2 regions of the Cereibacter azotoformans genome follow, and region 2 is predicted to be linked to the other one. Evidence: riboswitches for the same ligand, from Rfam matches in the RefSeq annotation. Region 2 holds a riboswitch; the other holds the start of a gene.

Region 1 (3,410 bases), on a different replicon from region 2:
CACGAGACGCACCTGTTCGGGGCGCACCGCGACCGTCACCTGCCCTTCGGGCCCGCCCTCGACCGCGAGTTCGCCCCCCGCCTCGAGCGTGACGCGCCCTCCCGCGTGACGCGCGGGCAGGAAGTTCGTCTCGCCGATGAAGCTGGCCACGAAGCGGTTGGCGGGCCGCGTGTAGATCTCGCGCGGGGGGCCGATCTGGAGGATCCGGCCCGCACTCATCACCCCGATCCGGTCCGACATGGTCAGCGCCTCCTCCTGATCGTGGGTCACGAAGACGAAGGTGATGCCCGTCTCGTGCTGGAGCCGCTTCAGCTCGATCTGCATCTCCTTGCGCAGCTTGAGATCGAGCGCCGAGAGCGGCTCGTCCAGCAACAGAACCCGCGGCTGCGGCGCCAGCGCGCGCGCCAGCGCCACGCGCTGCTGCTGCCCGCCCGACAGTTGCGCCACCCTCCGCCCCGCCAGCGCCTCGAGGCGCACAAGCGCCAGCATCCGCGCGGTGACATTCCCGATCTCGGCCCGCGGCTTGCCCTGCATCCTGAGCCCGAAGCCCACGTTCTCGGCCACCGTCAGGTGCGGAAAGAGCGCGTAGCTCTGGAAGACGGTGTTGATCGGGCGGCGGTTCGGCGGATCGGCCGTGATGTCGCGCCCGTCGAGCAGGATCGTGCCCGAGGTGGGCGCCTCGAAGCCCGCGATCAGGCGCAGAAGCGTGGTCTTGCCGCAGCCCGAGGGCCCGAGCAGGGTGAAGAACTCGCCCCTGCGGATCCCGACCGACACATCGTCCAATGCGCGAACGGCCACCTCTCCCTGCCCGAAGGCCTTGACGACATTGCGCGCTTCGACGGCTGTGGGTGCGGTCAAGGAGGGCCTCCGTGCAGGTCTTCCTGCGAGGTTAGGCGGCGGCTCGGCGCGAAAGCAACCGTCGTGCTCGGAAATCGACCAAAGGGGCAGGAAGCTGCCTCGGCCGGGCCGCCGCGCGCACGCTTTCTGCGCAGCGTGTGAGCGACGCTCCCGTGGCCTTCGGGGCGCACCGGACCGCAGCCGGAGGTGCCCGCGTCGATACGGAGCGGCGAGGATTGGCCTGCGGCCGCTGCACATGGCGCGCTTGACAGCGGCGACACTTGTCCTATTGAGAAACGGCTTCGGTTCCGGCGTCATGCCGGATGAAAAGGGAACGCGGTGAGGGGTGCCCCTCCAAATCCGCGGCTGCCCCCGCAACTGTAGGCGGCGAGCGACGACCGATCACGCCACTGGGGTTCCCCGGGAAGGCCGGTCCGAGCGAAGACCCGCGAGTCAGGAGACCTGCCGGAGCGATCACCCTTTCCTGCGCGCGGGGCGCGTGCGGGAGGCGGTCCAGCCGCTTCAGGTGACGCTTTCACCGTCGGCGGAGGGGCCTCCTTCCCACGACATTGCGACAGAGGCAGCGTGCTGCCGGGAAGGAATGAAGACAAAATGAGGAAGACCGGCATTTCAATGATCGCGCTGGTTGCGGCGATACCGATCCAGACGGTGGCCGAGCCGGCCGAGGACGAGACGGTGATCCCGCTTGACCGTATCATCGTCACCGCCAACCGCACCGAGACCAGCGCCAACCGCGTAGGGTCCGCGGTTGCTGTGCTGACCTCGGAGGATCTCGATGCCGGCGGTGACCTTCTTCTGGCCGATCAACTTTCGCGCCTTCCCGGCGTCAGCACGACGGCCAGTGGGCCGGCAGGGTCTGCGACCGAGGTTCGCATCCGAGGGGCCGCGCCGCGCTACGTTGCGGTGTTCGTCGATGGCATACGGGTGGACGATCCGACCAACATCGCGCCCTCCTTCGACTTCGGCAGCCTGACCGGTGTCGGGGTGGGGCGCGTCGAGGTGCTGCGTGGAACGCAATCAGCCCTTTATGGTGGATCTGCGGTTGCGGGCATCGTCAGTGTTCAGAGCCTGCGCCCCGTGAGCGAGGGCTTCAGCCAAAGGATCCAGGTTGAGGGTGGGAGCTACAATACGCGACGGCTCGCTTATGACCTTGGCTATCTCTCTGACAGGTTGGAGGCGCGCCTCTCTCTCGGCCATGTCAAGAGTGACGGGTTCTCGGCTGTCGACACGTTGCCCCGAGACCCGTCGCTCGATTCTGACGGGATCGAGGCAAACCGGCTTGGGTTCGGGCTGCGCTATGACCTGACCGATGAGATGGTTGTCGGCCTTGATGCCTTCGGCCAACGAACCACCGCGGACTATGATGGATGGTGGCAGGAAGATGCAGTGCAGAAGCGGCACGAAGCCGGCGCGCGCCTTTATGCTGAATGGGCGCATGGCGCGAGCGTCCATACGTTCGAGGTCAGTCGCTACGAGCTGGACCGCGACCTGTTCGAAGGCGCGCCGGGCGCCGACTTCTACCATTCAACCCGCACCACATTTGGTTACAAGGGCGTAACCGATGTTGGCACGCGGCTGCAGTTTGTCTACGGCGTGGACAGCATGCGGGAGACCGGCAGGACTGCCGGCATGGTCGACGGGATGGATGCGCGTACCACAGGCCTCTACGGCCAAGCTCAGTGGGCCGCTACCTCGGATCTCGATCTGTCGCTGGCAGTGCGTGGCGATCACAACAGCGAGTTTGGCAACTTTGCCAGCGGTCGCCTGTCGGGCGTGTGGCGCCCCACCGAGACGTTGGCCCTGAGAGGTGCCGTGGCACGTGGTTTTCTCGCGCCGTCCTTCTACCAGCGTGCGGGCGCCGCGGAATGGGGCATTGCACCTGCGTCCGATCTCGATCCGGAACGGAGCCTGAGCTACGAGTTGGGTGCGGATCTGGATCTCGCTTCAGGGGCGTCCGTCGGATTGACGTTCTTCCAGCTCGAGATCGACAATGCGATCACCTATTGTGGCAAATTCACCTCGCTGACCTGCGACTCGGAATTGCCCGACGGCTTCACCAACCGCTACGAGAACCGGGAAGGCCTGTCTCGAAATCGCGGGGTCGAGCTGGAGGCATCAGTTCCTCTAACCGAGAGGCTCAGCCTTGCCGGATCCTACACCTATACGGATGCCCGTGATCCCTCGGGCAACCGCCGGAGCCGCGTGCCCTACCATGATGCTTCGCTCACGCTTCAGGCGGCACTCGTCGAGGACGTGAGCGGGCAACTGGGGCTGACGCATATATCTGGTCGTCCGACAGGCGACGGTGACAGCTTCACTGTGGTCAATGCGGCACTCGCTTGGGACCTGGCGCTCGACACAAGCGTGACGCTGCGCCTCGAGAACCTGCTCGACAAGAGCTATCAGGAGGTTGCCGGCTATGGCACATCCGAGCGTGCGGTCTATGTCGGCTTGCGCAAGAGCTTCTAGGCGGCTTGCGCTGGCGTTGGTGGCGGGGATGACCGCCGCCGCACCCGCCGTGGCCGAGGGGCCACGGCGGGTGGTGTCGATCA
Region 2 (3,410 bases):
CCCGCGGTCGTCGCCGTTGCAGGATGGGTCTGTCGCTCCGGCACTTCGCCGGGGCTTGAGCAAGGAGGATGCGATGGGAGTGTTTGCGGCGTTGGACGTGTCCCAGGAAGAGACAGCGATCTGCGTGGTGGGGCAGGACGGGGTGCTCGTAGCCGAGACGAAGGTTCCGACCTGCCCGGATGCGATCACCGGCTGGCTGGCCGAACGCGCCAGCGGTCTCGAGCGGGTCGGCATGGAGACCGGGCCTCTGGCGGTCTGGCTCTGGAACGCCCTTACGGAAAGGCAGGTCCCGATCATCTGCATTGATGCGCGCCACGCCAATGGCGTGCTGAAGATGATGCCGAATAAGACCGACCGGCATGATGCCCGCGGGCTCGCGCAGATCGTCCGCACCGGGTGGTTCGAGGCCGCGCAGATCAAGAGCCACGATGCCTATGTCAACCGGGCGATGCTGACCGCGCGGGAGGCGCTGGTTGGCATGCGCGTCAGGCTGGAGAACGAGATCCGGGGGCTGCTGAAGACCTTCGGCATCATGTTCGGCAAGCGGGTCGGCGGGTTCAAGCGCCGCGCCGAGGAGATCATCCGGGACGAGCTGACCGTTGTCCCGGACCTCGTGCCGATCTTCGAGGCGCTCATGCAGGCCAGGCGGGACATCCTCGCCCGCATCGCCGCGCTCGATAGTCGGATCAGGGCGGTTGCCAGGCGTCATGCGACGGTCCGCCTGCTGATGACTGCGCCCGGCGTGGGACCGATCACGGCAATGGCGGTTGTCGCGGCCTTCGATGATGCCTCCCGCTTCCGCCGATCCTCCAGCGCGGGCGCTTATCTTGGGCTGACGCCCAGGCGCTACGAGTCCGGAGAGATCAGCCGGAACGGGCGGGTGTCCAAACGGGGAGATGCCTTCACGAGGAAGTGCCTGTTTGAAGCCGCGAACGCAATCTTCTGCCGGAACCTGGGTGGCCCACGCCTGCGGGATTGGGCCAAGGCGATTGCCGAGAGGACCGGGCCGCGCAAGGCAAAGGTGGCGCTGGCCCGGAAGCTGGCGGTGACGCTGCACGCCATGTGGCGCACCAACACGCCCTTCCGGGAGGCCGCGGTGGCATAAGGAAAACGAACGGAACGACGCTGACAGCCAGCGTAACGGAATGCGTCCAGCCGGGACGCGCGGCGAGGGTGAGATCGCTCCCGGGTATGCGGTACCGACCGCGCACACCACTTCGATCCACCCGACCCTGAACGCCAACATGTGGCTCCCGCGCGGTGACCACGGAGAGAACCTCAGAGCCCGGCACCCAGGATCAACGGCAGAGAGATCAGCGCTTGACCAAGGCGATTAGAGAACGAAGTGGGACACTGCCATCGCGGTGTGACCTGACCGGATCCGTGGCCTCTCCCGCGGCGTTCTGTCAATCGACTCGAAGGGCCGGCACCCCACCCTGCGGTGCGAGCCTCGGTGAGCAGGCCCCGGTGGCGGGATGAGGCCGATATCTTGGACCAAGGCCGGACCTGCCATTCGGGTCGGCATGTCGGGCCGACCGCCGGGATCGCGCCCGGGCGCGCGGACAAAGGCCATTGCCATGCGCACACCCGGCCGCTACACCTCGCGCGTCGGTTTCCGAAGGGAATGAAAAGGGAATCCGCCGCCGGTCCGCCGGCGAACCGGAACTGCCCCCGCAACTGTAGGCGGCGAGCAAGCAGCGAACCGGCCACTGTGACCCCCGGGGTCATGGGAAGGCCGCTGCAAGCCACGACCCGCCAGTCAGGAGACCTGCCGACACGTGAAGCAACGCGGCCCGGGCGGGGTGTCCGGGGAGGTGTCGAATGAACCATGTCCAACGGTGCCCGGTGGCGCCGTCGTCAGCCAGACCGCCCGATCCCCGCGCCCTGCGCCGGGGCGGCGTCAGCCATCGGACCGACCTTCCCGTCCCGTCTCCGGTCGCCTCATCCTCCGGAGACCTCCCATGCCTGCCAGGTTCCTGCCCGCCGCCGCCCTTGGTGCGGCGCTAGCCCTGCCCGCCGCCGCCGAGACCACCTATCCGCTGTCGCTGACGAACTGCGGGGTCGATCTGACCTTCGACAAGGCACCCGAAAGCGCCGTGACGGTGGGACAGGCCGCCACCGAGATCCTCTATTCGCTTGGATTGGGCGACAAGGTGCTGGGCACCTCGGTCTGGTTCACCAAGGTCCTGCCCGAGTTCGAGGAACTGAACTCCAAGGTCGAGCGGCTCGCCGACAACGATCCCAGCTTCGAGAGCGTGGTGAACCGAAAGCCGGACCTCGTCGCCGTGCAATACGAATGGCACGTCGGCCCGCAGGGGATCGTCGCCACCCGCGAGCAGTTCGCCGACGTGGGCATCCCGACCTACATCCTGCCTGCAGACTGCTGGAAGAAGGACAACACGACCGGCTCGGACGGCACCCGGCAGGCGCTGTTCGAGATGAAGTCGGTCTACGCCGGCGTCACCGAACTCGGCCGGATCTTCAATGTGCCTGACAAGGGCGAGGAACTGGTCGCGACCCTCAAGTCGCGCGAGGCCGCCGCCATCGAAAAGGCCCGCGCGCTGAACCTGACGGGCGCTTCCGCGCTGTTCTGGTTCTCCTCCGCCGAGATGGACGTCGATCCTTATGTTGCGGGACGCAAGGGCCCGCCCGGCTACATGATGGAGAAGCTGGGGCTGCGGAACGTCGTCGAGAGCGACGAGGAATGGCCGACCGTGTCGTGGGAGACCATCGCACGCGCCAACCCCTCGGTGATCGTGGTTGCCCGCATGGAACGGCGCCGCTTTCCCGCCGACGACGTCGAGAAGAAGCTCGAATTCCTGAAGACCGATCCGGTGGCCAGCCAGATGGACGCGGTGAAGAACAACCGCATCGTCATCCTCGACGCCCATTCGATGGATCCCTCGATCCGCAACGTGACGGCGCTCGAGACTCTGGCCGAGGCGCTGCCGGCCTTCGGGCTGAAATGACGGCCGCGGCGGTTTTCGGGGCGTTGCCACGATCCCTCGCGCTCCGGGGCGCCGCGGGAACCGCCGTGCTGCTGGCGGCGATCCTGACGGGCGTCGTCGTCGGAGAGACGCCGCTGCCGCTCCGGACGGTGGCGGCGGTGCTGGCCAATCACCTCTGGGGCGCAGGCTACCCCGTGGATCCGATCGACGCCGGCATCATCTGGGCCTACCGCCTGCCCCGGACGCTGGTCGCTGCCGCCTGCGGCGCGGGGCTCGCGCTTTCCGGCGTGGTGCTTCAGGCGCTGGTCCGCAATGCGCTGGCCGATCCCTACCTGCTCGGCGTCTCGGCGGGCGCCGGGACGGGGGCGGTGGCGGTGACGATCATGGGCCTCGGCGGCGGACTCCTCGGCATCTCGGCGGGGGCCTTCGGCGGCGCGGGGCTCGCGTTCCTGCTGGTGGCGG

Evidence for each region. A riboswitch is a leader RNA that binds a small molecule or an ion and turns the genes downstream of it on or off. The one in region 2 is predicted to bind cobalamin.
Region 1: it holds a riboswitch for cobalamin, as region 2 does, so the genes downstream of both, LV780_RS06220 (TonB-dependent receptor plug domain-containing protein) here and LV780_RS21020 (ABC transporter substrate-binding protein) in region 2, are expected to answer to the same signal.

What each region holds. Positions count from the first base shown of each region.
Region 1 is NZ_CP090021.1:1,237,464-1,240,873, forward strand. Features, by position in the region: gene LV780_RS06215 (ABC transporter ATP-binding protein) at 1-858, opposite strand, end outside; cobalamin riboswitch at 1,124-1,321, shown strand; gene LV780_RS06220 (TonB-dependent receptor plug domain-containing protein) at 1,450-3,327, shown strand; gene LV780_RS06225 (ABC transporter substrate-binding protein) at 3,302-3,410, shown strand, end outside.
Region 2 is NZ_CP090024.1:35,914-39,323, reverse strand. Features, by position in the region: gene LV780_RS21025 (IS110 family RNA-guided transposase) at 74-1,105, shown strand; cobalamin riboswitch at 1,593-1,790, shown strand; gene LV780_RS21020 (ABC transporter substrate-binding protein) at 1,962-2,969, shown strand; gene LV780_RS21015 (FecCD family ABC transporter permease) at 2,966-3,410, shown strand, end outside.